Regions from separate parts of the Pseudomonas sp. PME37.24/025 genome, predicted to be linked through region 1. Evidence: riboswitches for the same ligand, from Rfam matches in the RefSeq annotation. Region 1 holds a riboswitch; the other holds the start of a gene.
What was found. A riboswitch is a leader RNA that binds a small molecule or an ion and turns the genes downstream of it on or off. The one in region 1 is predicted to bind cobalamin.
Positions count from the first base shown of each region.

Region 2: it holds a riboswitch for cobalamin, as region 1 does, so the genes downstream of both, cobO (cob(I)yrinic acid a,c-diamide adenosyltransferase) here and cobW (cobalamin biosynthesis protein CobW) in region 1, are expected to answer to the same signal.

Region 1 is NZ_JBVHNK010000001.1:208,936-224,883, forward strand. It holds gene cobN (cobaltochelatase subunit CobN) at 1-2,192, opposite strand, end outside; gene cobW (cobalamin biosynthesis protein CobW) at 2,196-3,257, opposite strand; cobalamin riboswitch at 3,359-3,574, opposite strand; cobalamin riboswitch at 3,832-4,058, shown strand; gene ACZ3HH_RS00795 (CbtB domain-containing protein) at 4,180-4,371, shown strand; gene ACZ3HH_RS00800 (CbtA family protein) at 4,383-5,090, shown strand; gene ACZ3HH_RS00805 (cobalamin biosynthesis protein) at 5,087-5,500, shown strand; gene cobM (precorrin-4 C(11)-methyltransferase) at 5,583-6,329, shown strand; gene nfuA (Fe-S biogenesis protein NfuA) at 6,532-7,116, opposite strand; gene ACZ3HH_RS00820 (fatty acid cis/trans isomerase) at 7,314-9,599, opposite strand; gene metH (methionine synthase) at 9,755-13,465, shown strand; gene ACZ3HH_RS00830 (NEL-type E3 ubiquitin ligase domain-containing protein) at 13,520-15,948, opposite strand, start outside.
Region 2 is NZ_JBVHNK010000015.1:127,704-143,651, reverse strand. It holds gene ACZ3HH_RS25250 (MFS transporter) at 1-344, opposite strand, end outside; gene ACZ3HH_RS25245 (MarR family winged helix-turn-helix transcriptional regulator) at 397-801, opposite strand; gene ACZ3HH_RS25240 (adenosylcobinamide-GDP ribazoletransferase) at 886-1,617, opposite strand; gene cobC (alpha-ribazole phosphatase family protein) at 1,620-2,195, opposite strand; gene cobT (nicotinate-nucleotide--dimethylbenzimidazole phosphoribosyltransferase) at 2,192-3,247, opposite strand; gene cobU (bifunctional adenosylcobinamide kinase/adenosylcobinamide-phosphate guanylyltransferase) at 3,244-3,765, opposite strand; gene ACZ3HH_RS25220 (cobyric acid synthase) at 3,928-5,400, opposite strand; gene cobD (threonine-phosphate decarboxylase CobD) at 5,397-6,389, opposite strand; gene cbiB (adenosylcobinamide-phosphate synthase CbiB) at 6,382-7,290, opposite strand; gene bluB (5,6-dimethylbenzimidazole synthase) at 7,287-7,937, opposite strand; gene ACZ3HH_RS25200 (cobyrinate a,c-diamide synthase) at 7,934-9,259, opposite strand; gene cobO (cob(I)yrinic acid a,c-diamide adenosyltransferase) at 9,270-9,881, opposite strand; cobalamin riboswitch at 9,963-10,196, opposite strand; gene ACZ3HH_RS25190 (hypothetical protein) at 10,351-10,935, shown strand; gene ACZ3HH_RS25185 (PQQ-dependent sugar dehydrogenase) at 11,004-12,317, shown strand; gene ACZ3HH_RS25180 (C40 family peptidase) at 12,482-13,018, opposite strand; gene ACZ3HH_RS25175 (C40 family peptidase) at 13,184-13,822, opposite strand; gene hda (DnaA regulatory inactivator Hda) at 14,050-14,754, opposite strand; gene ACZ3HH_RS25165 (AI-2E family transporter) at 14,982-15,948, opposite strand, start outside.

The DNA of each region.
Region 1 (15,948 bases):
AAGCTCGATTGCGCCCCACGGCCATCACCGCGAGGAATGCGCAGCAAGGCCAATAAGGTGTCGATGCGCAACCGCCCGACCGGCGACTCGCCAAACACGTGTAGGCCATCGCGGATCTGCGACTCCTTCAAGTCGCACAAATACGTGTCCAGACGCGGCAACCAAATCGCCGCATCGGCATCGCTGTCGAGCTTCTCGTCCAGTTGCAGTTCGCGGTCGATGTGCGTGTCGCGCACCAATTGCAGAATGTCGCGCTGTAACTCCCGGGCGCGGCGCGGATCGAGCAATTGCGCTTCGTAATATTCGTCGGCCAACAATTCGAGATTGCGCAGCGGACCGTAGGTTTCAGCGCGGGTCAGCGGCGGCATCAGGTGATCGATGATCACGGCCTGCGTACGGCGCTTGGCCTGGGCGCCCTCGCCCGGGTCATTGACGATAAACGGATAGATGTTCGGCAGCGGCCCGAGCAATGCGTCCGGCCAGCAGTTTTCCGACAACCCGACGCCCTTGCCCGGCAGCCATTCGAGGTTGCCGTGCTTGCCGACGTGGATCACGCCGTGAGCGCCGTAGGTGTTGCGCAACCAGAAGTAAAACGCCAGATAGCCGTGGGGCGGCACCAGGTCCGGGTCGTGATAGACAGCACTTGGATCGACTTGGTAACCCCGGGCCGGCTGAATGCCGACGAAGGTCAAGCCGAAGCGCAGACCGGCAATCATCATTCGTCCGCCGCGGAACATTGGATCGTTTTCGGGGGCGCCCCAGCGCTCCAGCACGGCTTGGCGATTAGCCTCGGGCAGTGCGTTGAACATCAGGTTGTAGTCGTCCAGCGCGAGGCTTTGATGGCAGGGACGCTGGTCGAGGGTGTCGAGGTCGTTGCTGACGCCGCCGAGCAATTGCTGGATCAGCGCGGTGCCGCTGTCCGGCAACTCGGCCGGTAGCGGATAACCTTCGGCGTGCAGGGCGCGCAAGATATTCAATGCCGCAGCCGGAGTGTCGAGACCCACGCCATTACCGATGCGCCCGTCGCGAGTCGGGTAGTTGGCGAGGATCAGGGCGATGCGTTTTTCACCGTTAGGCACTCGCGCCAGATCGATCCAGCGCCGCGCCAGTTCGGCGACAAAATCCATGCGCTCAGGTTGCGGCCGGTAGCAGACCACGTCGGACTGGCTGCGCTCACTGCGCCAGGCCAGATCCTTGAAACTGATCGGCCGGCTGATGATTCGCCCATCCAGTTCCGGCAGTGCGATGTGCATCGCCAGATCGCGGGGACCGAGGCCCTGCTCGCTGGCGCGCCAACCGGGTTCATTGTCCTGGGCGCAGATCGCCTGGATCACCGGAATATTGCGGCGAAACGGTCGCAGATGCGGCGCTTCGGGGCTGGACTGGGCGAAACCGGTGGTGTTGAGAATCACCCCCGCCTCGACTTCATCCAGCAGGTCCTCGACCACCGTCAGGCAGCCAGGCTCTTTCAAACTGGCCAGCGCAATCGGCAACGGGTTCAACCCCGCTGCTTGCAAACGCTGGCAGAAAATATCGATGAAACCGGTGTTCGCCGCCTGCAAATGCGAGCGGTAAAACAGCACCGCCGCCACCGGCTGATCAGCTTGCCAGTCGGCTTGCCAATCCTTCAGTTCTGCGGGGCTTTTTTGCGGGTGGTAAATCGCGGTGCGTGGCAGAGTTTGCGGCTCGGACCAGGGGTAGTCGCGGTCCAACCAACGATTGGCGAGGCAGCGAAACAGGTCCAGCGCGTTGGCCATGCCGCCCTGACGCAGGAAGTGCCAGAGCCGGTCGCGGTCTTGCGCGGTTACGGTGCTCAGGTCACTGAGTTCCGGGTCCGGGCGATCGTCACCCGGCACCAGAATCAGTTGCACGCCGCGCTCGGACAATTCCACCAGACGCTCGATGCCGTAACGCCAATAGGCGATGCCGCCGTGCAGCGAGATCAAAATCACTTTGGCGTGGCGCAGCACTTCGTCGACGTAGAGATCGACCGAGGCGTGATTCTGCACCTGCATCGGGTTGGCCAGGCGCACGCTCGGGTAATCGTCGGGCAACTGCTGCGCCGCTTCGGCGAGCAGCGCCAGGCTGGAATCGCCGCTGCACAGAATCACCAGCTCGGCGGGGGTTTGTCCAAGGTCGGCAATGTTGTCATCCGACACGAAACCGCCGGGCTGGGTCCTGAGCAGGTGCATGGTTTAAACGCTGAGCGCAGCGCGCAATTGCGCTTCGAGCTGAGCTGCGTCCAGATCCTGACCGATCAACACCAGACGGGTGGTGCGCGCTTCTTCAGCACCCCACTGACGGTCGAAGTGCTTGTCGAAGCGCGTGCCCACGCCCTGGATCAGCAGGCGCATCGGCTTGTTCGGCACCGCTGCAAAACCTTTGACCCGAAGGATGCCATGCTGGACCACCAGTTGAGTCAGTGCATCCATCAGCAGGCTTTCGTCGGCTTGTGGCAGCTCGATAGAGATGGAATCGAACGCGTCGTGGTCGTGGTCGTCCTCACCTTCATGGTGATGATCGTGATGGCTGTGGCGGCTGTCGATGTGTTCTTCGGAACCGGCGCCGAGGCCGATCAGCACGTCCAGCGGCAGACGACCGCTGCTGGCTTCGATGACTTTCACCGCCGGCGGCAATTCTTCGGCGACTTCCAGGCGCACGCGGGCCAGGTCTTCAGCGCTGATCAGGTCGGCCTTGTTGAGGATCACCAGGTCGGCGCTGGCCAGTTGGTCGGCAAACAGCTCGTGCAGCGGCGATTCGTGGTCCAGGTTCGGGTCGAGTTTGCGCATGGCATCAACCTGATCCGGGAACGCAGCGAAGGTGCCAGCAGCGACGGCCGGGCTGTCGACCACGGTGATCACCGCGTCAACCGTGCAGGCGCTGCGGATTTCTGGCCATTGGAAAGCTTGAACCAAAGGTTTTGGCAGGGCCAGGCCCGACGTTTCGATCAGGATGTGATCGAGGTCGCCGCGACGCGCGACCAGTTCGCGCATCACCGGGAAGAATTCTTCCTGAACCGTGCAGCATAGGCAGCCGTTGGCCAGTTCGTAGACGCGACCGTTGGCTTCTTCTTCGGTGCAACCGATCGAGCACTGCTTAAGGATTTCGCCGTCGATACCCAGCTCGCCGAACTCGTTGACAATCACCGCGATGCGACGGCCCTGGGCGTTGTCGAGCATGTGCCGCAGCAAGGTGGTTTTGCCCGAGCCGAGGAAGCCGGTAACGATGGTGACGGGGAGTTTGGCCAGTGTTTTCATCGGATGCCCTTTGGCAAGGTGGCGGGCATACGGGACGACAATCGCTGCGGCAGGTGCGCGCGCGCAAGAGTTCCGCCACCGGATCACCCCGCCCGGTTGTAGTGAGAATCTGTGTCGAGGCAGGTCTCCTGGCTGACGGTGTGCCGGCCTTATTGGCCTGGCATTCGCTGCGCCTTCCCGCGAACCTGATGGATCAGGGCTTGCAGTGGCGTGGCAGCGAACATCACCGTTCACAGTTGCGGGGGCAGCCGCGGCATCGACCGCGTTCCCTTCTTAGCTTCGGCAGATGCCGAAGAACCTCGAAAGCGCAAGGCTACGCATCGTATGGGGGCGGGTCAATGTTCTATAGGAGAATGCGATCACCTGTGGCGAGGGGGCTTGCCTGTGGCGAGGGAGCTTGCTCCCGTTCGGCTGCGAAGCAGTCGTGAAACCATGCGATGCGTATCTAATGGACAGACCGCATGAATTTGATGCGACCGCTACGCGCTCGAACGGGAGCAAGCTCCCTCGCCACAGGTATTTGGTGTCAGTTGAGAACCCTTGCCAATTGACGCCCAACCCCCGCCCATGCTCTCCTACACGCCTTGTTACGGGTGCCCTTCACAGGGTGAAACGGGAAACCGGTGAATCATGTGCTTTACTCAAAGCCATGTCAGTCCGGTGCTGCCCCCGCAACGGTAAGCGAGTGAAGCGTCAGATCCACTGTGCCCGTCATATGGCATGGGAAGGTGATGCTTGCAGGTGTCGGCGCAAGCCCTGCCCCTCGCGAGCCCGGAGACCGGCCCGCAACACAAAGTGAGTTTTACGTTCACTGAATAACAAACCCGCGGTGGGCGGGCGCTGTTCGAAATCTCTGCGTGCCCTGGCGTGCGGAGGTTTTCATGCGCTCTATTCACCCGCTGACAGACCAGAGGGAAGCGCCATGTCGATCATCAGCAGTACCGCCAGTAGCACCGCCAGCACTACTTCAACCTTGAGCCAACGCCTGACCGCCGCTTTTTGCGCGTCGATCCTTGGCGCGTGCCTTGTGTATTTCGCCGGTTTCTCGCACATCGAAGCGGTACACAATGCCGCGCACGATACCCGTCACAGCTCCGCCTTTCCGTGCCATTGAGACCTGCTGACATGATCAAGCGTATTGCGCAAACCGCAGGTTTCACCGGGTTGCTGGCCGCCCTGCTGCTGACCCTGCTGCAAAGCTTTTGGGTTGCCCCGCTGATTTTGCAGGCCGAGACCTACGAAAAATCCGAGCCGGCCGCTGTCGAAATCCACGAGCATGCCGCGGGTGCTGTCACCGCTCACACCCACGACGCCGAAGCCTGGGAACCTGAAGACGGCTGGCAGCGCGTGCTGTCGACCACCGGCGGCAATCTGGTGGTAGCGGTCGGTTTCGCCCTGATGTTCGCGGGCCTCTATACCTTGCGCGCTCCACGCCGTACCTCTCAGGGCCTGCTCTGGGGTCTGGCCGGTTATGCGACGTTCGTGCTGGCGCCAACCCTCGGCCTGCCACCTGAGCTGCCGGGCACTGCCGCAGCAGATCTGGCGCAACGGCAGATCTGGTGGATTGGCACTGCCGCATCCACCGCTGTTGGCATCGCGCTCATCGTATTCAGCCGCCACTGGTTGATGAAGATTCTTGGCGTGGCGATCCTGGCCGTGCCTCATGTGATCGGTGCACCGCAACCGGAAGTCCATTCGATGCTGGCGCCGGAAGCCCTGGAGGCGCAGTTCAAAATCGCTTCGCAGCTGACCAACATGGCGTTCTGGCTGGCCCTGGGCCTGATCAGTGCCTGGTTGTTCCGCCGCAAAAGCGATGGCCAATACTGCGCATGACTGACGTCAGCACAGCGCCGACCCTGGTGGTCGGCCTGGGCTGCCAGCGCGGCTGCCCCGTCAGCACGCTGCGGGCGCTACTTGATCAGGCGTTACAGGCCCATCAAATCGAGCTTCGTCAGATCAAGGCCCTGGCCAGTATCGACCTCAAGCGCGAAGAGCCCGCCCTGATCGAACTGGCCGAACAGCTGGCATTGCCGTTGATGTACTTCAGCAGCGAACAATTGGCCGGTTATGAACCGCAACTCAGCCACCACTCGGATATCGCGTTCGAACGCACCGGCTGTTACGGCGTAGCGGAAAGTGCCGCGCTGGCACTGGCCGAACAGTTGGCTCAAGCACCGGCAAAGTTGCTGATTCCACGACAGAAATACGCCCAGGCCACTCTTGCATTGGCCAGCGCCGCGTAAAATCCCCGATAATCCCCGCCTTCGATCATGAGCAATCTTCATCTGAAGCGTGCCCATGCCCTTTTTCTGACAGGAAACGACGATGACCGTCTACTTCATTGGCGCAGGCCCCGGCGACCCGGAACTTATCACCGTCAAAGGCCAGCGGCTGATTCGTAGCTGCCCGGTTATCATCTATGCAGGCTCCCTGGTGCCCGCCGCCGTGCTGGAGGGCCACCGGGCCGAACAGGTGGTCAACAGCGCCGAATTGCACCTGGAACAGATCATCGAGCTGATCAAGACCGCCCATGCCAACGGCCAGGACGTGGCCCGGGTGCATTCCGGCGATCCGAGCCTGTACGGCGCGATTGGCGAGCAGATTCGCTACTTGCGTGAACTCGACATCCCTTTCGAAATCATTCCCGGCGTCACCGCCACTGCCGCCTGCGCGGCCCTTTTGGGTGCTGAACTGACCTTGCCGGACGTGTCACAGAGCGTGATTCTGACCCGCTACGCCGACAAGACCGCGATGCCCGCCGGTGAAGAGTTGGGCAGTCTGGCGCAGCACGGGGCGACGATGGCGATCCACTTGGGGGTCAATCATCTGGAGAAGATCCTCACCGAATTGCTGCCGCACTACGGCGCCGATTGCCCGATCGCGGTGATTCATCGGGCGACCTGGCCGGATCAGGATTGGGTGGTGGGGACGCTGGCGGATATTGCCGGGAAGGTTGAAGCCAAGGGGTTTCGCCGCACGGCGCTGATTCTGGTGGGCCGGGTGTTGGGCAGCGATCACTTCAGTGAATCGTCGTTGTATCGCGCGGGGCATGCGCATTTGTACAGGCCCTGAAGCACTTGTGGCGAGGGAGCTTGCTCCCGCTGGACCGCGCAGCGGTCCCAAATCAGCCAACGCATTCATCACAGGAAAATGCATCGGCTGGATTGCGACTGCTTCGCAGTCGAGCGGGAGCAAGCTCCCTCGCCACAGGTTATCGATCACCCACAAAAAACGGCGCTCACGGGCACCGTTTTTTTATGTCGCAGCGAACACCTTAGTAGTAGGCGTTTTCTTTCTGCGTGTGGTCGGTCACGTCACGAACACCCTTGAGCTCGGGAATACGCTCGAGCAAGGTGCGCTCGATGCCTTCCTTCAGGGTAACGTCTGCCTGACCGCAGCCCTGGCAACCGCCGCCGAATTTCAGCACGGCAATGCCATCTTCGACCACATCGATCAGGCTGACCTGACCGCCGTGGCTGGCCAGCCCCGGGTTGATCTCGGTTTGCAGGTAGTAGTTGATGCGCTCGTTAACCGGGCTGTCGGCATTGACCATCGGTACTTTGGCGTTTGGCGCCTTGATGGTCAGCTGGCCGCCCATGCGGTCGGTGGCGTAGTCGACTACCGCATCGTCCAGAAATGCTTCGCTGAACGAGTCGATGTAGGCAGTGAAGCTTTTGAGCCCCAGCGCCGTGTCTTCAGGTTTTTCTTCGCCCGGCTTGCAGTAGGCAATGCAGGTTTCGGCGTACTGGGTGCCAGGCTGGGTGATAAAGACGCGGATGCCGATACCCGGGGTGTTCTGCTTGGAGAGCAGATCAGCCAGATAATCGTGGGCGGCGTCGGTAATGGTAATAGCTGTCATGGAAACTCCTCGCAGGCTTGGACGCAGTTTACGCCAATCATCGCGCCACACAAAGTCCTAGTATTTTTGTCGGGAAAGATGCACTGATCCCTGTGGGAGCGAGCCTGCTCGCGATGGCCATCTCACAGTCAACCTATCAGGTGACTGTCAGGCCCTCATCGCGAGCAGGCTCGCTCCCACACTGGATTGCAGGTGTTTCAGAGGTTTTCGTAGCGGTTCATGTCCAGCACGCCCTCTTCCACCGGGTCGGTGTCGTGGATGTAGCGGCTCAGATCATGGAAATACTGCCAGAACAGCGGATGGCTGCGGCGAATACCCCAGCGTTCGACGATTTTCTCGAAACTGGCGGCATCCCTGGCATTTTCCATCGCGTCGACGAATGCGGGCACTTGCCCGGCCGGGATGTTGAACATGAAGTTCGGGTAGCTGCTGAGTACACCCGGATAAATCGTCAACGTATCGAGACCCTGCTGATAGCGCAGCGACTCACCGAGCAGGAACGCCACGTTGCTGTGGGCGCGGTTGCGCAGCAGGCTGTAGACCTCGCGCTTGCCGCTTTGGGTCTCGATACGCAACATCGTGGCTTCTGGCAATTGATCAATGACTTTCAGCCCTGCAGCCGGACGTGAAGTCAGGCGGCTCAAGGCCTGCTCGGCGTTCTGCAGCGCCAGGTCGATGTTCGGCCGCGAGCAGTAAGCGCCGTCGCAGCGGTTGATCGGGTCGGGCTTGGCATTGAGTTCGCCGTAACGGGCCAACAACTGCAGGACGAAATCGCGTTTCGGGTCCTTTTCGTCCAGACTCAGCGCCGTTGGTTTGTCGTTGTCGATGTACTCGTAATCCAGCCACATCTTGAACTGGCCGCCGTTCTGATACCAATCGTCGAGGTAGCCGTCCCGTGAATCAGCCGGCATCAGGCGCAGGAAGTTCTGCTCGGCACCGTTGCGAATCAGGTCGAAGTACAGCCGGGTCTGGGCCTGATGGGACACGTTGCCGAACACATCGAAGTTGACCGCCAACTGGTAATACGTGCGTTCCAGCAACGGGTAATCGAACAGCCAAATGGTTTGCGGGACGTCACCGATCAGGCCTTTGTTCACCGAGGCGCTGTCGAAATGCCGGAAAATACTCAGCAAAGCGTTGTCATTGCCCGCCCACAGGGTCGACCAGCTCGGCGCCGGCAGGTCGGCATAGCTGTCGCGGCGCAAGGCTTCGTATTCGTTGCGTTTGTTGCGGTAGTCGCGCCACAGGCTCAGGACACTGCCGACGTCATCGTTCTGTCCCGGCATCGCCAGCAACGGCGTGGCCTGGCCGCGATAGTTCGGGTCGGTGATGTAGAGGTCATGCTCCGGGGCCTGGAACAGCGCCCAGAAGTTGTCGCGGATCACGTCGGTGGCGATCTGGCCGCGGCAGACCGGGCCACGAATAAAGGTGCGCACAAAGTACTCGGCGTTATCGAGCATGAACTGGTAACGCGCCTGAGCCGGGATGGCCTCAAAGGTCGTAAACGGATTGGCCCGTCGCTCCGGCCCGTAACCCGGCAGCGCGTTGACCTGCCAGTTGCCGTTGTAAAACAGGCTTTTGATCCGCGCCATCTTCGCCGCGCTCAGCGGATAGGTGATGTGGGTCTTGTGCACGATCACGCCTTGCACCGGCCATAGACGGTAATAGACCTGAGTACCCGGATCGTCATTCGGACGGCGAGTGTTAATCAGGTCGATCGGCTGCCCCGTTGGCGTGCGCGAACGTACCCACTGGAAGAAATGCCCCGGCTCGCCGTCCTTGAAATAGAGGTGCGCCAAAAACCAGTGCTCGAACAACCAGCGCCCGACCAGGCTCTCCCGGGCGCCCGGCGCGTTGAGCAGGTTTTCCCACTGCACCACCTGCAAGGCTTCCTTGGCGCTGGGCACCAGGCCCTGCTCATCAATTGGCGCGCCGGAGGCCAGCCAGCGTTGCAACGTCTGGTATTGCTGATCGGTCAGGCCGGTGACCGCCAACGGCATGCCTTCTTTCGGGTGGGAGCTGGCGTAGCCGTCGAACTCCGCCGGCATGGCGCACATGTTCTCCCGGTTCAGGCCCAGGACGATGTCTTCCGGCAACTTGGCGTTGGGCTGCAACGGGGTTTTGTGGCCCAGTTCGAGCATCCGCGCCATCAGTGCCGCTTGGCTGCCTTGGGCGTCGAGCACCGAATAAAAGCCTTTTTGCTGCCAGGCACGTTTGCCAAAGGCGTCATAAAACAGCCGGGTCGGCGCTGCGGCCTGGCGGCGCTCGCCGTCATAGACAGGCACCTTCGTAGCGCCTCGGGCCGCCCCTTCGCCACTGCCCAGATTGAGCTGACAGGCGGAGTCGTAGCAGGCATGGCAGGCCACGCACTTTTCGGTGAAGATCGGTTGAATGTCGCGGACGTAGGAAATATCCGGACCTTGTGCAGCGGCGCCCCCGCTTAAAAACAGCATCAATAGGCTGGTGACGACGCGATACGACATATCCCTGGTCCTGATCATGAGAAAACGCCGCGATTCTACCGGTCTGGCCAGCGCACCAACATGAACGATATTCATGCAAAACCCGCACATGCTCCAAAAGCGCACAGGTTTGTTATTATCCCGCCCCTTCGTCATGGCCTTACCGAGTAGTCCAAATGTCCGATCGCAGCGTTCGCCTTCAAGCTCTCAAGCACGCCCTCAAAGAGCGCATCCTGATTCTCGACGGCGGCATGGGTACGATGATCCAGAGCTACAAGCTCGAGGAGCAGGATTACCGTGGCAAACGCTTCGCCGACTGGCCGAGCGATGTAAAAGGCAACAACGACCTGTTGGTGCTGACGCGCCCGGACGTGATTGGTGCTATTGAAAAAGCCTACCTGGATGCCGGCGCCGACATTCTGGAAACCAACACCTTCAACGCCACCCAAGTGTCCCAGGCTGACTACGGCATGCAGGGCCTGGCGTACGAACTCAACGTAGAAGGCGCACGCCTGGCGCGCAAGGTGGCAGACGCCAAGACCCTGGAAACCCCGGACAAGCCGCGTTTCGTCGCCGGCGTGCTCGGTCCTACCAGCCGCACCTGCTCGCTGTCGCCTGACGTGAACAACCCCGGCTACCGCAACGTGACCTTCGATGAACTGGTGGAAAACTACACCGAGGCCACCAAAGGCCTGATCGAAGGCGGCGCCGACCTGATCCTGATCGAAACCATTTTCGACACCCTTAACGCCAAGGCCGCGATCTTCGCTGTGCAAGGTGTTTACGAAGAGTTGGGCGTCGAGTTGCCGATCATGATTTCCGGCACCATCACCGACGCCTCTGGCCGCACCCTCTCCGGCCAGACCACTGAAGCGTTCTGGAACTCCGTGGCCCACGCCAAGCCGATCTCCGTCGGTCTGAACTGCGCCCTGGGCGCCAGTGAACTGCGCCCGTACCTGGAAGAACTGTCGAACAAGGCCAGCACCTACGTGTCGGCGCACCCGAACGCAGGCCTGCCGAACGAGTTCGGCGAGTACGACGAGCTGCCGGCCCAAACCGCCAAGGTCATCGAAGAATTCGCCCAAAGCGGCTTCCTGAACATCGTCGGCGGCTGCTGCGGTACTACGCCGGGCCACATCGAAGCCATCGCCAAAGCGGTGGCCGGTTATGCGCCGCGTGAAATCCCGGACATTCCCAAGGCTTGCCGCCTGTCGGGCCTGGAACCGTTCACCATCGATCGCAGCTCGTTGTTCGTCAACGTTGGCGAGCGCACCAACATCACCGGTTCCGCCAAGTTCGCCCGTCTGATCCGTGAAGACAACTACACCGAAGCCCTGGAAGTCGCCCTGCAACAGGTCGAAGCCGGCGCCCAGGTGATCGACATCAACATGGACGAAGGGATGCTCGATTCGAAGAAGGCCATGGTGACCTTCCTCAATCTGATTGCCGGTGAACCGGACATCTCCCGCGTCCCGATCATGATCGACTCCTCCAAGTGGGAAGTGATCGAAGCCGGCCTCAAATGCATCCAGGGCAAGGGCATCGTCAACTCGATCAGCATGAAAGAAGGCGTCGAGCAGTTCATTCATCACGCCAAACTGTGCAAGCGCTACGGCGCCGCCGTGGTGGTGATGGCCTTCGACGAAGCCGGTCAGGCCGACACCGAAGCGCGCAAGAAAGAAATCTGCAAACGCTCCTACGACATTCTGGTCAACGACGTCGGCTTCCCGCCGGAAGACATCATCTTCGACCCGAACATCTTCGCCGTGGCCACCGGTATTGAAGAACACAACAATTACGCTGTGGACTTCATCAACGCCTGCGCCTATATCCGCGACGAACTGCCGTACGCCCTGACCTCTGGCGGCGTGTCGAACGTGTCGTTCTCGTTCCGTGGCAACAACCCGGTGCGTGAAGCGATTCACTCGGTGTTCCTGCTGTATGCGATTCGTAATGGCCTGACCATGGGCATCGTCAACGCCGGTCAGCTGGAGATCTACGACCAGATTCCGGCCGAGCTGCGCGACGCCGTCGAAGACGTGATCCTCAACCGCACCCCCGAAGGCACCGACGCCCTCCTCGCCATCGCCGACAAGTACAAGGGCGACGGCAGCGTCAAGGAAGCCGAGACCGAAGAGTGGCGCAACTGGGACGTTAACAAGCGTCTGGAACATGCGCTGGTCAAGGGCATCACCACCCACATCGTCGAAGACACCGAAGAGTCGCGCCTGTCCTTCGCTCGCCCGATCGAAGTGATCGAAGGCCCGCTGATGTCCGGCATGAACATCGTCGGCGACCTGTTCGGCGCCGGTAAAATGTTCCTGCCGCAAGTGGTGAAATCCGCCCGCGTGATGAAGCAGGCCGTGGCCCACTTGATTCCGTTCATCGAACTGGAAAAAGGCGACAAGCCGGAAGCCAAGGGCAAGATCCTCATGGCTACCGTGAAAGGCGACGTGCACGACATCGGCAAGAACATCGTCGGCGTGGTGCTGGGCTGTAACGGCTATGACATCGTCGACCTCGGCGTGATGGTGCCGGCGGAGAAAATCCTGCAAGTCGCCAAAGAACAGAAATGCGACATCATCGGCCTGTCCGGTTTGATCACGCCTTCGCTGGACGAAATGGTTCACGTGGCCCGCGAGATGCAGCGTCAGGACTTCCATCTGCCGTTGATGATCGGTGGCGCGACCACCTCCAAGGCGCACACCGCGGTGAAGATCGAGCCCAAGTACAGCAACGACGCGGTGATCTATGTCACCGACGCCTCCCGCGCCGTGGGCGTGGCGACGCAGTTGCTGTCCAAGGAACTGAAGGCCGGTTTCGTCGAGAAGACTCGCCTGGAATACATCGACGTTCGCGAGCGCACCGCCAACCGCAGCGCCCGTACCGAACGCCTGAGCTACCCGGTGGCCATCGCCAAGAAGCCGCAGTTCGACTGGGGCAGCTACGAACCAGTCAAACCGACGTTCACCGGCGCCAAGGTGCTGGATAACATCGACCTGAAGGTGCTGGCCGAATACATCGACTGGACGCCGTTCTTCATCTCCTGGGACCTGGCCGGCAAGTTTCCGCGCATCCTCAAGGACGAAGTGGTCGGTGAAGCCGCCACCGCGCTGTACGCCGATGCCCAGGAAATGCTCGCCAAGCTGATCGACGAAAAACTCATCAGCGCCCGTGCGGTGTTCGGCTTCTGGCCGGCCAATCAGGTGCGCGACGATGACATCGAAGTCTACGGCGATGACGGCAAGCCATTGGCCAAGCTGCATCACTTGCGCCAGCAGATCATCAAAACCGACGGCAAACCGAACTTCTCCCTGGCCGACTTCGTTGCGCCCAAAGACAGTGGCGTGACCGACTACGTGGGAGGCTTCATCACCACCGCCGGGATCGGCGCCGAAGAAGTGGCCAAGGCCTATCAGGATGCGGGCGACGACTACAACTCGATCATGGTCAAAGCCCTGGCCGACCGCTTGGCCGAGGCCTGCGCCGAGTGGCTGCACCAACAGGTGCGTAAAGACTACTGGGGCTACGCCAAGGACGAGACGCTGGACAACGAGGCGCTGATCAAAGAGCAATACACCGGCATCCGCCCTGCTCCGGGCTACCCGGCCTGCCCGGATCACACCGAGAAAGCCACGCTGTTCAAGTTGCTGGACCCGGAAGCGGAAGAACTCAAGGCCGGCCGCAGCGGCGTGTTCCTCACCGAGCACTACGCCATGTTCCCGGCGGCAGCGGTCAGCGGTTGGTACTTCGCTCACCCGCAGGCGCAGTATTTCGCCGTGGGCAAGATCGACAAGGATCAGGTGCAGAGCTACACCTCGCGTAAAGGCCAGGAGCTGAGCGTGACCGAGCGCTGGCTGGCGCCGAACCTGGGTTACGACAACTGAGACACCCTAGAAATCAGAATTCCGACGCCGGTTAACCCGGCGCCGGAAGGCTGATTATCGGCTTGAGGTTCCCGGCAGCGGTGCTGCGCCAGAGGAGCGTTCAATCGCCTCGACCTCTTGTCGAGACAGCTCGATCATCTTTGCGTTACGTGCGGCTGTCAGATCAAACAGCTGCTCCATGAGCTTCGCATCGTCGACATCCATCCCGTCACCCTGCTCCTGCGACAGGTCTGCCTCGTCGAGCGCCCTGAATGCTTCGGGATATTTTTCCTTGAGATAACTTACCCAGTAGTCACGCTGGATAAGGTTCTCAAAAAAAACGTCGCCGTGTTCGGCATTCATCACTTCGCGGCGGGCTTCGGCCAATTGCCGGGTAGTTACACCTGAGGCATACGTCATGTGCTTCGGCTGCCCCGGCAGCTCCAGGCCATCGTCCCACCCGCCGGTCAGGCCGATTCGATAACCCAGGCGTACCTCCGCCTGATCCTGACCGGTATGGGTAGCGGCTTTCGTCGCCAGTTCATCGACCTTGTCCAACCGGAAAAGCCGTCTGGACAACCTCAATAATGCTTCGCCTTTTACACCGGGCGATCCGGCAGACACTTCGTGCAAGGCATTGTGTGTATACACCGTACTTTCCAGCGCACTGAAGGTCAGAATTCGACCGTCGACGCAGGTGCCGTGGGTGTTTGAACTGGCAAACAGCGTTTCTCGAAGTCCGGTGTTGCCAGCGGCGGCCTCCATGACTGTCCAGACCCGCCGCGTCAGGTCGGCATTTGCCACCTGGAACTCACGCGTGTCCTGCAACCGTGAAAGCAAATGGAAGAACGCTGCATTGTCCGGTTCCGCCGCCAGTTGATTCCAGAGCCGAGTCTTGCTGGCTAACTCCTCGGGAGGGGCATTGGCCAGCCAGGGTGTCTTCTGCTCGACCTCGAGTTCCCTGCCGGAAAGATCTTCATCCGATTCGATGCTACGTTCACTGACCGCTTCACTTTCATTGCGCGCTCGATCAATCCACTCATCCAGAGTAACGCGCGAGTACCCAAGGACGGTTTCGCGCGATCCCCTTTCGCGAAAGTCCCGCATCTGCTCAAGGGCCTCAAGCGACAGATTGAAGTTGTCGCTGAGGTCCGTGCCCGACATCAGCACGTCATGGCTGCCATCCAGGGCCTGTGGAGGAATCGACGTGATGTCGTTACCACTCAGGTTCAGCGTCCTGAGATGACTGCTATCCAGCATACCAACCGGCCAGTCGGTCAAATTGTTGTTGCGCAGATCCAGCGTCTCCAATCGCTCAAAAACGCCGAGATCAAATTCATCCAGTATGTTGTAGCTCAGATCCAGCCATTGCAAACGCTGCAGGAGGTTCAACGAGGCATACAGATGATCGCTATCGCTCAATCGGTTCGAGGACAACTCCAGCCGTTCAAGGGTGTGCATTCGGCCAACCGGCTCGGGGACCGCTTGCAGGTCATTGCCATTGAGTTCCAGCGTCCTGAGTTGCTTGAAAGCCTGTAGAAACCCATTGGAGCCCTGTTCACCCAGCCTTGCCCCGGTCAGGTTCAACGTGCCCACGTGGTCGAACACTGCGGGCAATTCGGGAAGATCGCCCAACTGCAGGCCGTTGAGATTCAACACCGTGTCTGCAGCACCTTGCGCGGCACTCAGGCTCTCACGCCAGCAATCAAGGATTCGCAATGCGGCCTGGTTGCGGCTTGCCGATGAGGCTACCCAACCAGCGCCACTTGACTGGCGCGCGAACAGCCAACCATTCAATTGGCGCGTCAGTTCATCATGGGTCCGGTCCCATCCGGCAATCCGCTCGCTGATTTGCACCTCGCTAGCCCCACTCTCGCGCAGCTGTTCAATCACTTGCAGGGCTTCACCTTCCGCGAGCATTGGTTTTATCCGCTGCAGACGCTTGGCAAGATGCACAGCCCCTTCTCCCACAGGAATTTCCGGCAGGGGCAGCAAATGACGAGCGATGGAAAAACCGCTTTCAGTCGGAGGAAAAACTGACGGCACCTTCTCCCGGGCGAACCTTTCCAGGGTGCCCACAGGCAGACCACGGTCCAGCTCGATCTGCAGGCGGGCGATGTCCAGAAAAATCACCGCCTGCGGGGTCAATGGCGTGCCGGTCAGGTCGGTCTTGAGCAGCATCTCGCGCTCCAGCACCGTCGCCGGGAGCGAGGAAATCCTGCTGTCACGCAAATCCAGCCAGCTCAGCTCTGGCAGGTCGTGCACCCCTGTCGGCCATTCATGCAGGTTGGTCGCCCGCAAGTCCAAGGCTTTAAGGTGCGGCATATGACTGACATCCAGCGAGTTCAGCGGATTGTTGTGCAGGTCCAGATATTCAAGTTTCTGCAATCCATCAAAACCCTGGCCCATCGTAAGGTCGCCAACAATCGCATTGCCAGAAAGGTCCAGACGGGTCAACTGCACAAGATCACCCGCTGCAATTGGCACAGCGGTCAACCCGCTAC
Region 2 (15,948 bases), on a different contig from region 1:
CCGGACAGACCTATACCGATCAACAGCCCGGCGCTCAAGGACAAGGTCATCGGTGAATCGGACAGCCCCATGAACACCAGGCCCAAGGCGTACAAAACACCCCCGATCAACACCACCTTCGCGGCGCCAAAGCGGTCGGCCAGCGCGCCGGTGAACGGCTGCGCCAGGCCCCAGATCAGGTTCTGCAAAGCAATGGCGAAGGCAAACACTTCGCGGCCCCAGCCGAACTCGGCACTCATTGGCGCCAGAAACAGCCCGAAGCCATGTCGCACACCCAGGGACAACGCCAGAATCAGCGCACTCCCCAACAGCACCCAACCGCATGTACGCCACATTGATGTCATTCTTGTTCTCCGGTAGCGGGTATATACCCGCTTAAGATCGAACAAACTGGCCTCAAGCCAGTTCGTCCAGCAATTTCAGCAAGGTTTCACGCTTCTCGGCACCCAGACGGTCGATCAACCGCTGCTGCGCCGCTTCCCAGGCCGGCAAGGCCGCTGCCAGGCGTTCACGACCCGTTTCGGTGAGCAGGACGATGCGATTTCGCATGTCCTCGCCTTCGACCAGCGTCACCAGGCCTTCACCTTCCAGCACCCGCAGATTACGTCCGAGGGTGCTGCGATCCAGGCCCATGGCTTCGGCCAGAGACGAGATGCTCGGCTGGTCCAGACGCTGCAGATTGCACAGCAGAGAATACTGGGCAACGTTGATCCCGAAGCCGTCGAGGGCGCCGTCGTAATGCCTGCTGACGCCACGAGCGGCGCGACGCAGGTTGGTACACAAACATTGAGAAGGAAGCATAGTGCGTGTATATACCCGCGGTTAAATGAAAGCAAATTTATTGATACATATTACCTGTGGGAGCGGGCTTGCCTCGCCCGGGATTCAGAGCAGCGCCAATCCCACCAGCAGTGTCACTTCCAGCAATTCCACCAACGCCCCGGCAGTGTCGCCAGTCGTCCCGCCTAATCGCCGAATCATTACTTGCCGCAACCAGACAAATACCACAGCAGCCAGCGCAAGCGCCCATACACCGCTGAGGCCCGCGATCAACACACAAGCCACGGCACTGATCACCAACACCTGTTTCCCGGCCAAACGCGGCAGATGATCGGCCAGCGCCTGCCCCAATCCACCGGGACGCACGTAAGGCGTGGTGAGGAATAACCCCAGTAACGCGCTACGACTAATCAATGGAACGATAATCAGGACCACGCTGTGTTGCTGCTCGATCAACGCCAGCAACGCGGCAAACTTGAGCAGCAATACCAGGACCAGCGTCACCACGGCGATCGGCCCGCTACGCGGGTCTTTCATGATGGTCAGGGTGCGTTCACGATCGCCGTAGCCACCGAGCCACGCATCGGCGCTATCGGCCAGGCCATCCAGGTGCAACGCGCCGCTGAGTACGACCCAAACACAGAGCAGCAGTGCGGCGTGAAGCAATAATGGCGTGCCCAGCAATAGCCCGTTCAGCCCCCACAGAATCGCGCCGAACAGCAAACCGACCAGCGGATAAAACAGCAGCGACCGACCCAGTTCCTCGGGCGTCGGCATGCCCGGCAGACGAATCGGCAGGCTGCTCAAAAATTGCAGGGCGATCCAGAATGGCAACATGGTCAGATCGCTTCCCTCAACAAGACACCGGATTCGACCGACAACGAGAACAGCGCGCCATGGCCGACTTCAACGTTGAGCAACTGCTCACGCGGCAATCCGCGCGCTTGAGCCAGCAACAAACGCATGACGCCGCCATGGCTGATCAGCAGGATTCGCTCACCCGCATAGGCCGTGTGCAGCCGCTCGACGGCCGCAAACACTCGCGCGGAAAAATCCGCTACCGGCTCACCGTCAGGCGGCGTGAATGAATAGGGATCGGCCCAGAACAAGCCCAACGCCTCGGCACTGGTTTCCATCAACGCCGCCGCGCTCTGCCCTTCCCAGGCACCAAAGTGCAGCTCTTGCAGATCCTTATCCAGCTGCACCGGCAAACCCAGTTGCGTTCCAAGCTTTTCAGCAAAACGCGCACAACGCTGCAACGGCGAACTGACCAGTCGATCCCAGGGCCCTTGCTCGATCACCGCGGCGTACATTTGCTCCCAGCCTTTGCCGGTCAGCGCATCGTCGAGGCTGCCGCGCAAACCGCCGCCGAGTTCGGTTTCGCCATGGCGCAACAGGTCCAGGCGCAAGATCATGCCGGGCGATCCGCCACCGCGGCTTCGGCGAACGTCGCCATCTGCCCGTGCAGGTCGCAGGCCAGACGCAACAATGGCACGGCCAATGCCGCACCACTGCCCTCGCCCAGTCGCAGGCCGAGGTCCAGCAACGGTTCGGCGTTCAGGGTTTCGAGCACATGGCGATGACCCGGCTCGGCGCCGCGATGACCGAACAGCAACCACTCACGGCAGGCTGGATTCAAACGCACCGCCACTAACGCAGCGACGCTACAAATAAACCCGTCGACCAACACCGCGACGCCTTCCTGAGCACAGGCCAGGTACGCACCGACCAGCGCAGCGATTTCGAATCCGCCGAGGTTGAACAAGGTCTGCAGCGCATCGCTACGCTGAGCGCCATGCAACGCCAGGGCACGCTCGATGACTTGAGCTTTATGGCTGACACCCGCCGCGTTCAAACCGGTACCCGGCCCGGTCAAATGCACCACCGGACAATCGAGCAACGCACACGCCAGCGCGCTGGCCGCGGTGGTGTTGCCGATGCCCATTTCGCCACCGATGAACAACTGCGCGCCGACTGCGACGGCGCGCTGCACACTGTCGCGGCCGGCCTGCAAGGCGAGTTCGCCCTGAGCCTGGGTCATCGCCGGACCCTGGACGAAATTCGCCGTGCCCGGACCGATGTTCAGGTGACGCACACCCGGCAGATTCAACGACGGCGTGACGGTGCCAAGATCGACCACTTCCAGGGAAGCACCCAACTGCCGCGCCAACACACTGATCGCCGCGCCGCCGCTGACAAAGTTGTGCAGCATCTGCCCGGTGACTTCCTGCGGAAACGCCGACACTCCTTCGACGACCACACCATGGTCACCGGCAAAAATCGCGATCCACAGCTGATCGAGCGTCGGTTTGACTTGCCCCTGCAACCCGGCCAATTGCACCGCCACCGATTCGAGCTGGCCGAGCGAGCCGGCAGGCTTGGTCAGTTGCTGTTGACGCGCCTGCGCCTGTTCGACCGCTTGCGCGTCGATTGGCTTGCACGGGTTCAGCCACCAGGAGTGAGTCATAACGCAGTTCCTTTCAAAGTCAGGGGCAGGCCGGCGACGGTCAGGACGACTCGCTGACAGCGCTCGGCCAAGGCTTGATGCAGCCAACCGGCTTCATCGACGTAGCGGCGAGTCAATTCGCCCAGCGGTACGACACCCATCCCGGTCTCGTTGCTGACAAAAATGATTTCACCCGGCAATGACGCCAGGCAGTCCAGCAAAGCTTCGCGTTCGGCCGACAAGCGCTCGGCATCGTCGAGCATCAGCAGATTGGTCAGCCACAGCGTCAGGCAATCCACCAGCAAGCAACGGTCGGCACTGGCGGTTTCGCGCAGCACGCGGGCCAGTTCCAGCGGTTCTTCGATCAACGCCCATTCGGCCGGACGACGGGCGCGATGATGGGCCACCCGTTCGTTCATTTCACCGTCCAGGGGTTGGCTGGTGGCGATGTAAATGACTTGGAGCAGACTGTCTGTCGCCAGTTTTTCAGCCAGGCGACTTTTGCCGGAGCGGGCGCCGCCGAGGATCAGTTGCAGCATGGTTTATTCCTTAAAATCTTCGGTGTCGGGACGGGCCTCATCGCGGGCAAGTCGGATCGCCGCATCGCCGCCCCCACAAGGATCGAGGCTGTTCACAGATTTTTGTCCACCCACGAAACCTGTGGGAGCGGGCTTGCCCGCGATGAGGCCTGTGCAGCCACCTCAAATCCCACAGAGCTCACGCAGCAACGAAGTATCCAGATGCTTCTCCACCAGATCCGCCAGCCGCTCGATATCGCGCTCACGCAAGGCGTGGTAATCGACCGCCTGCACATCCTGCAAACCAGCCCAGCGCAACAGCGCACTGCACGCTGCCGGTGATTCGAACAGGCCATGCAGATACGTGCCGAAAATCTGCCCATCGACACTTTGCGCGCCATCGCAGCGACCATCGTCGAGCTGCACCGCGGCATTTTCCAGGGCCGGCCCGGTGGTTACGCCGGCATGAATTTCATAGCCGCTGACCTCTGCATCCTCCAGCACCAGACGCCCACGTACATTGCGCAACTGCTTCTCTTCTTCGAGCTGCGTTTCGAACGCCAGCAAGCCCAAACCGGCACTGGAGCCCAGCGCGCCTTCGAGGCCCAGCGGATCGTGCACCTGCTCGCCGAGCATTTGCAGACCGCCGCAGATCCCCAGCACTTTTCCGCCGTAGCGCAAATGCCGCGAGATGGCCGTGTCCCAGCCGTTGGCCCGCAGGTACGCAAGGTCACTGCGCACGCTTTTCGAGCCGGGAAGAATGATCAGGTCGGCCGGCGGAATCGCCTGACCGGGGCCGATGAATTGCAGGTCCACTTGCGGATGCAGGCGCAGCGGGTCGAAATCGGTGTGGTTGCTGATGCGCGGCAGTACCGGCACCACCACGTTGAGCACCTGATCGGCCTTGTCGGTCTGCCGCTGATCGAGACCGTCCTCGGCCTCAAGATGCAGGTCCATCACATACGGCAAGACGCCGATCACCGGTTTGCCGGTGCGCGCCTCCAGCCAGTCCAGCCCCGGCTGCAGCAAGGCGATGTCGCCGCGAAAACGGTTGATGATGAAGCCTTTGACCCGCGCCTGTTCGCTGGGCGACAGCAGCTCCAGCGTACCGACCAAATGCGCGAAAACTCCACCGCGATTGATGTCGGCAATCAACACCACCGGGCAGTCCACCGCCTCGGCAAACCCCATGTTGGCGATGTCGCCGGCGCGCAGGTTGATCTCGGCTGGCGAACCCGCCCCTTCGACCATCACCACTGGATACGCCGCGCTCAGCCGTTCGTGGGAGGCCAGTACCGCCTGCATGGCGATGGCTTTGTAGTCGTGATAGGCGACGGCATTCATGGTGGTGACCGCGCGCCCATGAATGATTACTTGAGCGCCGGTATCGCTATTGGGCTTGAGCAGCACCGGGTTCATGTCGGTGTGCGGCTCGAGGTGGGCGGCCTGGGCCTGCACCGCTTGAGCGCGACCGATCTCGCCGCCGTCGGCGGTCACCGCACTGTTGAGGGCCATGTTCTGCGGCTTGAAAGGCACGACGCGCACGCCTTGGCGCGTCACCCAGCGACACAGCGCCGTCACCAGTGTGCTTTTACCGGCGTCCGATGTGGTGCCCTGTACCATTAAAGTGGCGCCCTGCACCCTCAACGTAGTCATTGCGCTTCCTTAACGTAGGCTTCAAGCGCTTGCTCGAGACGCAGCCAATCCGCTTCATCGGCGGGCAAGCCAAACCGCACGCTACTGTTGTGAGTGAACAACCGCAGCAGAATGCCGCGCCGGGCCATGAATTCACGCAGCGCTTCAGCGCGCTCGGTGATCAGCCATTGGAACAATGCGCAACCGCCCTGAGGCTTGAAACCGTACTGTTCAAGCAGCAACGCCAGACGCTCGCCGGCTTCGTCAGTGCGAATGCGCTGTCGCGTGTGCCCCTCGGTATCCGTCAAGCACGCCTGGCCCAGCACTCGGGTCGGACCGCTGACCGCCCAAGGTCCGACCTGTTCGGCCAGCAGCTTGAGCAACTTGCGCTCGGCCAGCACAAACCCCAGCCGTACACCGGCCAGGCCGAAGAATTTGCCGAAGGAGCGCAGCACGATCAAACCGATCTGATGGGTGAATGGCGCCAGACTCAAATGCGGGGTGTTGTCCATGAACGCCTCGTCCACCACCAGCCAGCCACCGCGCTGAGCCAGCCGAGAATGCCAATCCAGCAGGCGAGCCGGGGTCAGGCTCAACCCCGTGGGATTGTTCGGGTTGACCACCACCAGCACGTCGAGGCTGTCGAGAAAGAAATCGACTTCCGACTCCAGCACTTCACGCACGATGTAACCGTTGCGACGCCAGGCTTCAGCGTGCTCGGCGTAACACGGCGACAGCACGCCGACCTTGCCGGCCCGGCGCAAGCGCGGCAGCAACTGGATTGCCATTTGCGAGCCGGCCACCGGCAACACTTGGGCCGCACCGTAATAGTCGCAGGCAGCCTGCTCCAGGCCATCATCGGTTTCCGGCAACCGCGCCCAGGCCCGCAGCGGGATGTCCGGGATCGGGAACGGCCAAGGCGCCAGGCCACTGGACAGGTCGAGCCAATCGGCTTCGGCAATGCCATATTCAAGCGCCGCCTTGCGCAAGCGACCACCGTGCTCAAGCATAGAACTCAGCCCCCACGCAGAGAATCAGCAGCCATAACCATACCCCGCGCTGGACCAATTGCCAGCCACGGTCGATGGAATCGGCATCCGCCGGCACGCCTTCGCCCAACTGCGGACGCTGATGCAGTTCACCGTGATAGATCGCCGCCCCGCCCAACTCGACGCCCAGCGCGCCGGCACCGGCGGCCATCACCGGCCCGGCATTCGGGCTGTCCCAGGTCGGCCCCTGGGTACGCCAGCACTTCAGCGCCAGTCGGGTTTTTCCCAGCAGCGCGTAGGTCAACGCCACCAGACGTGCGGGAATGTAGTTCAGAACATCATCGATCTTCGCCGCCGCCCAACCGAAACGCTCGAAGCGTTCGTTGCGATAACCCCACATCGCATCGAGCGTGTTGCTCAGACGATAGAGCACCACGCCGGGCGCACCCGCCACGGCAAACCAGAACAGCGCGGCGAATACCGCATCGCTGCCGTTCTCCAGCACCGATTCGGTGGCGGCGCGGGCGACTTCGGTTTCATCCAGCTCGCTGGTCTGACGGCTGACCAGATAGCCGACGCGGTTGCGCGCCTCGATCAGATCATCGCTGCGCAGGGCCTTGGCCACCGGCTCGACGTGCTCACCAAGGCTGCGCATACCGAGGGCGCAATAGAGCACGAGAATCTCGACGATCCAGCCAACGTAAGGCGCCCAGGACAGTGCGGTGGCCAGCAAGGTCAGCGGCACGACCGCCATCACCCAGGCCGTAACGCCATGACTGCGCCAGCCGCGGCCACCGGAGTTGAAACGTTGTTCAATGCGATCGGCAAAACGACCGAACGCCACCAGCGGATGCCAGCGTTTGGGTTCACCCAGCAGCGCATCCAGCGCGACCGCGGCGACACTCAACAACGCCACACTCATTGACTCACTCCCCAATAATTTTCATACAGCAACTCGTTGAGTGGGCGCGCTTGCGCCCAGCCTTCGAGTACCAACATCGGCGCCGGATAGAATTCCTTGACCGGCCCCAGGCAAAGAACGGCCAAAGGTTTGGCCCCGCTCGGTAAACCCAGCAAGTCCGCCAGCGCTTGCGGCTCGAACAATGACACCCAGCCCATGCCCAGGCCTTCGGCTCGGGACGCCAGCCAAAGGTTCTGGATGGCGCAGGACAATGAGGCCATGTCCATTTCCGGTAGCGTACGACGGCCGAAGATATGCCGTTCACGATCGTCCATCAGCGCGGCAACCAGCACCTCGGCGCAGTCGTTGATGCCTTCGACCTTGAGCTTCATGAATTCGTCGGAGCGTTCGCCGAGGGCTTCGGCGGTGCGGATGCGTTCTTCTTCCACCAGCTGCTGGATCTTGCCGCGCAGTGCCCGGTCGCTGATGCGGATGAAACGCCAAGGCTGCATCAGGCCGACACTTGGCGCCTGATGCGCGGCTTCGAGCAGACGCCTCAGTAACTCGGGTTCGACGGTGCCGCCGCTGAAGTGCCGCATGTCGCGGCGCTCGGCAATCGCGCGATAAACAGCTTCGCGTTCGGCTTCGGAAAATGCGTTGTCCGTCATGGCCTGCTCGCGAAGGCGACCTCAAGGTCTGGCACAAACAGCGCGGCAATCGCCGATGGATTAGATGGGAAATAGAAATGCACGTAGGACGCCGTCATCCGCCCTTCCCGATAAACCGCCTCAGCCCCTCGCCCGCCATTCGGGCTCAGCCCACGAGCAATCGGCTCAAGTTCGGTGCTGGTCAATGAGTGGTGATAGGTGTGCCCACGCAGCAAACCTTCCGGCAATTCAACCGCCTGCAAAGCCAACGCGGCAAGACGCTTCTGCATCACCGCATCACCAGCCAGCAGGCCAACCAGTTCAGCGCGAGTGCCCTCGACATCAGTCAAGGAATCCAGCAGGTACAGCATGCCGCCACACTCGGCCAACAACGGTTTGCCCGCTGCGTGGTGAGCGCGGATCGCGGTCAGCATCGGCGTGTTTTGCGACAACGCCACATGGTGCAATTCGGGGTAACCTCCGGGCAGATAAAGGCTGTCTGCCTCCGGCAATTCAGTGTCGCGGATCGGCGAAAAGAAAGACAATTCGGCGCCCATGGCCCGCAGCAGATCCAGGCTCGCGCCGTAGGTAAATGCGAAAGCTTCGTCCCGGGCCACGGCAATTCGCACACCGGCCAGCAACGGTTCGGCTGCAATCATTTCAGGCGCGGCGAATTCCACGGCCGGCGGTAGGGTCACATCGCAACTGCTGGCCAGTGAATCGGCCGCCGCATCGAGACGCAGGTCGAGATCATTCAGTTCGCTGGCCTGAACCAGGCCCAGATGCCGACTCGGTAATTCGATCCCGGTCTCCCGGGACAACGCGCCGTACCAGCGCAAGCCTTCAGTCAGGCTGCCTTCGAGCAACTGCGCATGGCGCACGGTGCCGACCCGGTTGGCCAACACACCGGCAAACGGCAAATCCGGCTGATAGCGCGCAAGGCCCAAGGCCAGCGCACCAAACGTCTGCGCCATGGCAGTGCCGTCGATCACGCCGAGCACCGGCACACCAAAGTGCCGCGCCAGGTCGGCGCTGGACGGCGTACCGTCGAACAGCCCCATGACGCCTTCGATGAGGATCAAATCGGCATCGCCAGCGGCCTCCCACAATAGCCGCCGACTTTCCTGCTCGCCGACCATCCACATGTCGAGTTGATAGACCGGTGCACCGCTGGCGCGCTCAAGAATCATCGGATCGAGAAAATCCGGGCCGCATTTGAACACGCGAACCTTGCGCCCCTGATTGCGATGCAAACGGGCGAGCGCGGCAGTGACAGTGGTCTTGCCCTGACCGGAGGCCGGCGCGGCGATCAGTACCGCCGGGCATTGACGATGGCTATTCATAAAGTGCAGTTCACAGCTCAACGCCTTTTTGCGCTTTGATTCCGGCTTGGAAGGCGTGCTTGATCATGCCCATTTCAGTGACGGTGTCGGCCAGCTCGATCATCTCCGGCTTGGCGCCACGACCGGTGACCACCACGTGCTGCATCGGCGGACGGGCCTGCAAGTCGCTGAGCACCTGATCGAGATCGAGGTAGCCGTGCTTGAGGGCGATGTTCAATTCATCAAGCACCACCAGGCCAATGGCCGGATCACGCAACAATTCGCGGGACACCGCCCACGCGGCTTCGGCGGCGGCGATGTCGCGCTGGCGGTCCTGGGTTTCCCAGGTAAAGCCCTCGCCCATCACATGAAAACGCACTTGCTCCGGGAAGCGCCGGAAGAACAGCTCCTCGCCGGTGCTGGTGCGACCCTTGATGAACTGCACCACGCCGCACTGCATACCGTGGCCCATGGACCGCGCAAGCATGCCGAACGCCGAGCTGCTTTTGCCTTTGCCGTTGCCGGAGAGCACCAGCAGCAAACCGCATTCATTCGGCGAGTTGGCGATGCGTTCGTCGATCACCGCTTTTTTTCGCAGCATGCGCGCCAGGTGGCGTTCGTCACGATCGGGGGTATCAGTCATGGGGGAGCTCTCCGTTGAGGCTGGATAACGGCGGGCAGGCACAAGAATAGACGGCAAGAAGCCTGGCATCGCCCACCGTGATGCCGTTGGATGAATCAGGCCGGTCTCCGGGCTCATGAGCGGCTTGCGCCTGACTGCGCGCCTTCCCATGTCGACAGTCGACACAGTGGCTCTCGGCGCAGTCTTCACTCATTTACCGTTGCGGGGGCAGCGCCGGGATCATGACTCTTCGTTGCTTGAAGATAGTCACTCACCGGTTTCCCTGTTTCACTCTGTCGACCAAGGTCACAGAGCACCTGAAACAAGCCGCGAAGGTTAGAGGGTTGGGGATGGAGCGTCAATTAAAGCCGGGGCGTCGCTGAGCGAATAACTGCCGTCGATCAATTAACTGACGCCAATCTTGTGCCACACTGCCAGCAGTGATATCAAAGAGCCACAACCTGACAACACAATAACAAGGGTGAGCCACATGCAAGGCATGATCATCAGCAATCCGAAGCTGGAATTCCTGCGGCCGGTGCTGGAACGCTGGTTTGACTGTATCGACCGCTACAACGCCGTGCGCGGCGATAACGATACACCTTACTGGTACGACGAAAACGCCAACCTCGGCCTGCTCTCCGCCGCGGCCTGGATGGCAGAAATGATCACGCTGCAACAAACGTCGACGCGCAAACAGACCGAAGAAGGCGAACGCAACGCCCGCGCCGATCTGTTTATCGCCAGCAGCGAAGAACGCGCATATCTCCAGGCCACCCAGCGCTGGCCGCGAGTCAATAGCCTGAACCTGACCCAGGCACTGGCGGACATCACCAGTGACGCGAAGCGAATCAGCTACGCCAGCGATCTGAAACTCGGTTGTCTGTTTGTCGCGCCACAAAAAGCCCAACACAGCGCCACCCCAGAAGAACTCCAGGACATGGTCGACGACCTGCAAAAGGCACACACCTGCGCCGTGGCCTGGTATTTCCCTTATGCCTACCGCAAGTTGCGCAATGAAGCCGGCAACTATCATCCAGGGATCGCCGTATTGCTCAAGGAAGCCCGCGGCTGACGGGTTGAACCATCGAACGTCTACGCTTCTCTATGATTACGTCAATGCATTCATAGGGAAGATCAGTAATGCACAAACCCCAGCTCGTTTTCATCATCGCGCTCGCCGGAGGGCTCGCCGCCTGTGGTGAAACCTCCAGCCTGCAAGTCTCGGACGGAACCGGACCGTCGCCCAAGCTGCCAGAGCCGAATAAAACCCTGATCCCGACAGTGAACATCGCCCCGGCGATCGGCTGGCCTGAAGGCAAGAAACCCGTCGCCGCGGCCGGGACTCAAGTGGCGGCGTTTGCCGAAGGCCTCGATCATCCGCGCTGGCTCTATGTGCTGCCCAACGGCGATGTGCTGGTAGCCGAAACCAACGCGCCGCCCAAACCCGATGATGGCACAGGCATTCGCGGCTGGGTCATGGGCAAAGTCATGGGCCGCGCCGGCGCCGGAGTCCCCAGCCCGAACCGCATCACCCTGCTGCGGGACAAAGACCACGACGGTGTCGCCGAAACCCGCACGGTGTTTCTGGAAAACCTCAACTCGCCGTTCGGCATGACCCTGGTCGGCAATGACTTGTATGTCGCCGACACCGACCGCCTGCTGCGTTTCCACTACGAAAATGGCGAGACGGCGATCAAGTCGCAGCCGATCAAGGTGGTCGATCTGCCGGGCGGCACGCTGAATCACCACTGGACCAAAAACGTCATCGCCAGCAAGGATGGCAGCAAGCTATACGTCACCGTGGGCTCGAACAGCAACGTCGGTGAAAACGGCATGGATCAGGAGGAAGGACGCGCGGCGATCTGGGAAGTGGACCGCGCCACCGGCAACCATCGGATCTTTGCCTCGGGGATTCGTAATCCAAACGGTTTGGCCTGGGAGCCTCAGAGCGGCGCACTGTGGACCGCCGTCAACGAGCGTGACGAAATCGGCAGCGACCTGGTGCCGGACTACATCACATCCGTGAAGGACGGTGGGTTCTACGGCTGGCCTTACAGCTATTACGGCCAGCACGTCGACATTCGCGTCGAGCCGCAAAACCCTGAGCTGGTGGCCAAGGCCATTGCGCCAGACTATGCAGTTGGGCCACATACCGCGTCACTGGGCCTGACGTTTGCCGAAGGCAGTAAACTGCCTGCACCGTTCACTCAAGGCGCTTTCATCGGCCAACATGGCTCGTGGAACCGCAAGCCGCTCAGTGGCTACAAAGTGATTTTCGTGCCATTCAGCGCCGGCAAACCGACCGGACAGCCGGTGGATGTGCTCACTGGTTTCCTCAATGACGAGGAAAAAGCCATGGGCCGGCCGGTGGGCGTGGTGATCGATCAGCAGGGTGGCTTGCTGGTGGCGGATGATGTGGGGAACAAGGTGTGGCGCGTTTCCGCGGCTAAATAATGCGATTACTGCCAGACGAAAACCCTGTGGGAGCGGGCTTGCCCGCGATAGCGGCAGCCCAGACTACATCGATGTTGAATGTGCCGACGTCATCGCGGGCAAGCCCGCTCCCACAGGAGATCAGCGTTTACGACAGAGCGTGCGAGCGGTCATGACAACCTCCGCTACGGATTATGTGCCAAGTGCTCGGGCTGCAAGACGCGCTTGGCGCTCAGATAGGCTCTCTGCCAGTAAGCTTTGGACAAGCTGTCCAGCTTGACCGTGCCGCCCGTGGCTGGCGCGTGGACGAAGCGGCCTTCGCCGACATAGATCCCGGCGTGGCTGACCTGGGAGCCGCCATTGGTGGCGAAGAAAATCAGGTCACCGGTTTGCAGGCCTTCCTTGCCGATATTGGGGGCCTGCATGCCGATCATCTCGCGGGTGGAGCGAGGCAAGGAAATGCCTGCGACATCGCGATACACGTAACCGATCAGACCGCTGCAATCGAACCCGGAATCTGGCGTGTTGCCACCCCAACGATAAGGCGTTCCCACCAGACCCAGCGCGCGAAACAGCACGTCTTCTGCCGCAGGGGAAAAGGCTTGGGAAGGACCGAAAACAATTGGAGCGCGGACTACCGGCGCAGGTGGCGGTGTGCGGCTGGCGCAGGCGCTGAGCAGCGCTGCGAAGAACATGAGTGCGAGGCGGGCCGACATCGTCATAAGCAGAACATCCTGATCTGGCTGCGGCTTTTTCTGCCACTAAGACAGAAAAGAAAACCGCCTGCGTAGAACGCAGGCGGTTTGCCATCAATAATAGATCAGGATTCTAGCGGCTACGCGGCAAACTTCAAGTAAGACTTTAAGTTCGCCTTACAAACTGTCCGCTTACTTACGTGCAGTGACGATAGCCGGTGCCGTATTCGGCGCCATCGCGAGTGCGCGCTTGGCTTCGATGAAGGTCTTGTTCCAGTAGCTGTCGCCCAGGCTATCGATCCGGACACCACCGCTTTTGCGGCTGCTGGAGTGGATGAACTGGTTATCACCCAGGTAGATCCCGGCGTGACTGACACGACCGCGACGACCATTGGTGGCGAAGAACAGCAGGTCACCCGGCTTGAGGGCGCTGCGAGCAACCAGAGGAGCGTCAACGTTGATCATTTCGCGAGTGGAGCGCGGCAGGTTCATGCCGGCCTCTTCACGAAACAGATAACCGATGAAGCCACTGCAGTCGAAACCAGCCTCGGAGGTGCCGCCGAAACGGTAACGGGTACCAATCAGGGACATGCCACGTTCGAGGATGCTGTCGGCCAGAACCGGAAGCTGGTACGACTTGCCGCCGGCGAAGTCTGCCAATTCTTTATCGGTGGCCAGCTCTTCCTGGAAAAGAACGGAAGAAGACTGCGCGGTAACTGAATTTGAAACCTGCTGTTTTGGCGCTTGCTGGGACACTGGAGAGTGGGCAGCGCAACCAAACAACAGGGTGACGAGTGCGAGAGGCACGAGGGGTGCGAAGCGATTTAGCATGGGCACGACCGTGGCTGATAGTTTCTAAAGAAGCCGAGACTATGCCCGCTATCAACCTCATTTGCAAATTCAATCGATCTTTATGTGACTTATCGGTTTCTCGTTTACATCTAAGCGCTTAAGCCCATTTTGAACTTTTGCGCTGCCTGCCATCTTGCAGGAAAGCGGATTTGTTGCCGCCTGAAATTTGCCGAAGCCCGCGTAAAACCTGAGCTTGATCAGGTTTTTTACCAACCAAGGGTTTCTTTCAGGAACGGGATTGTCAGCTTGCGCTGAGCTTGGAGGGAGGCCTGATCGAGGCGTTCAAGCAGCTCGAAAAGCGCACTCATGCTGCGGGTACCGCGGGTCAAAATAAAATGCCCGACCTCGTCGGTCAGGTGCAGGCCGCGACGGGATGCGCGTAACTGCAAGGCACGCAATTTGTCTTCGTCAGAGAGCGGGCGCATCTGGAAGATGAGTGCCAGTGTCAGCCGCGACTTGAGATCCGCCAGCTTCACCGGCAGTTCGCGCGGGGATGTCGAGGCCGCGATCAGCAGACGCCGGCCACTGTCACGCAGACGATTGAACAGATGGAACAACGCCTCTTCCCAATCCGCCTTGCCGGCGACCGCCTGCAGATCGTCCAGGCAGACCAGTTCGTATTGTTCGAGGTTGTCGAGGATTTCGATGCCGCGGTCCAACAACTCGGCCAATGGCAGGTACACCGCCGGCTCCCCCAGTTGTTCGAAGCGCAGACACGCTGCCTGCAACAAATGCGTGCGCCCTACCCCGTCCTTGCCCCAGAGGTAAATCAGGCTTTCCGTCCAGCCGGCGTCGGCTTCGCAGAGCCGCTCGACATAGCCGAGTGCAGCGGCATTGGCGCCTGGGTAGTAATTGATAAAGGTAGCGTCATCACGCAGACGCACACCTAGGGGCAGCTGAATCGGTTTCATGCTGACTGAACAGTTCCAAAGGAACCGTTAGTGGCCTCTGTGTAAAGTTTGCGAAGTTTATACCCGTGAGGCTGACCGCACAATGCGACAGACCACAAGCAAAATCAAAGGTTTGCGTTAACGCACTGGTTTTATGACAGTTTCTTTGACGGCGCATGTGACAGCCACGCGAGCGATACGGGCAAACCTGGCATGAAACCAGACTGCCCGCTACGAGCGATTAAAAACTACAGCTCGGATTCGTCGACACCGCCATAGATATCTGAATCCTTATACAAATCGTGTACGTGACGCACCAGGACCATGATCACCGCCGCCACCGGCAACGCCAGCAACACACCGGTAAAACCGAACAGCTCTCCGCCGGCCAGGATCGCGAAGATCACCGCCACCGGGTGCAGACCAATACGGTCGCCCACCAGCAGCGGCGTCAGGACCATGCCTTCCAGCGCCTGGCCGACCATGAACACCGCGACAATACCGATCATGGGATACAAATCACCACCGAACTGGAACAGTCCGGCAATCAATGCCGCACCAATCCCGATGACGAACCCCATGTACGGCACGATCGCCGCCAACCCGGCAATCAGACCGATCAACAGACCCAGCTCCAGCCCGACGATCATCAAGCCTGCGGCGTAGATCACGCCCAGCGCCAACATCACCAGCAACTGCCCGCGCACGAACGCCCCGAGCACTTCATGGCATTCTCCCGCCAGGGACATGACGCGCTCTTCACGATCACGCGGCAGCAGGCTGCGGATCTTGGCCATCATCAGGTCCCAGTCGCGCAGCAGATAAAAACTCACCACCGGAATCAGCACCAGGTTGGCCAGCCAGCCAATCAGCGCAAGACCTGAAGCTGTCGCCTGACTCAGCACCACGCCGACCACATCGGTGGTCTGGCCCATGTGCTCGCTGAACGCCGCCTTGAGCTTGTCGAACTTCCAGAAGCCGTCCGACAACCCGATCTTCGATTGCGCCCACGGCACGGCGGTGTGCTGCAACCAGTCGAGCATTTGCGGCGCCAGTTCATACAAACGAAACAGCTGCCTGGCGAGCATCGGCACCAACACCAACAGCAACGCGGTGACGATCAATGTGAACAACGCAAACACCGCCACCACGCCCCAGGTCCGTGACAGACCGTACTTTTCCAGCCGATCCACCAGCGGGTCGAACAGATAGGCC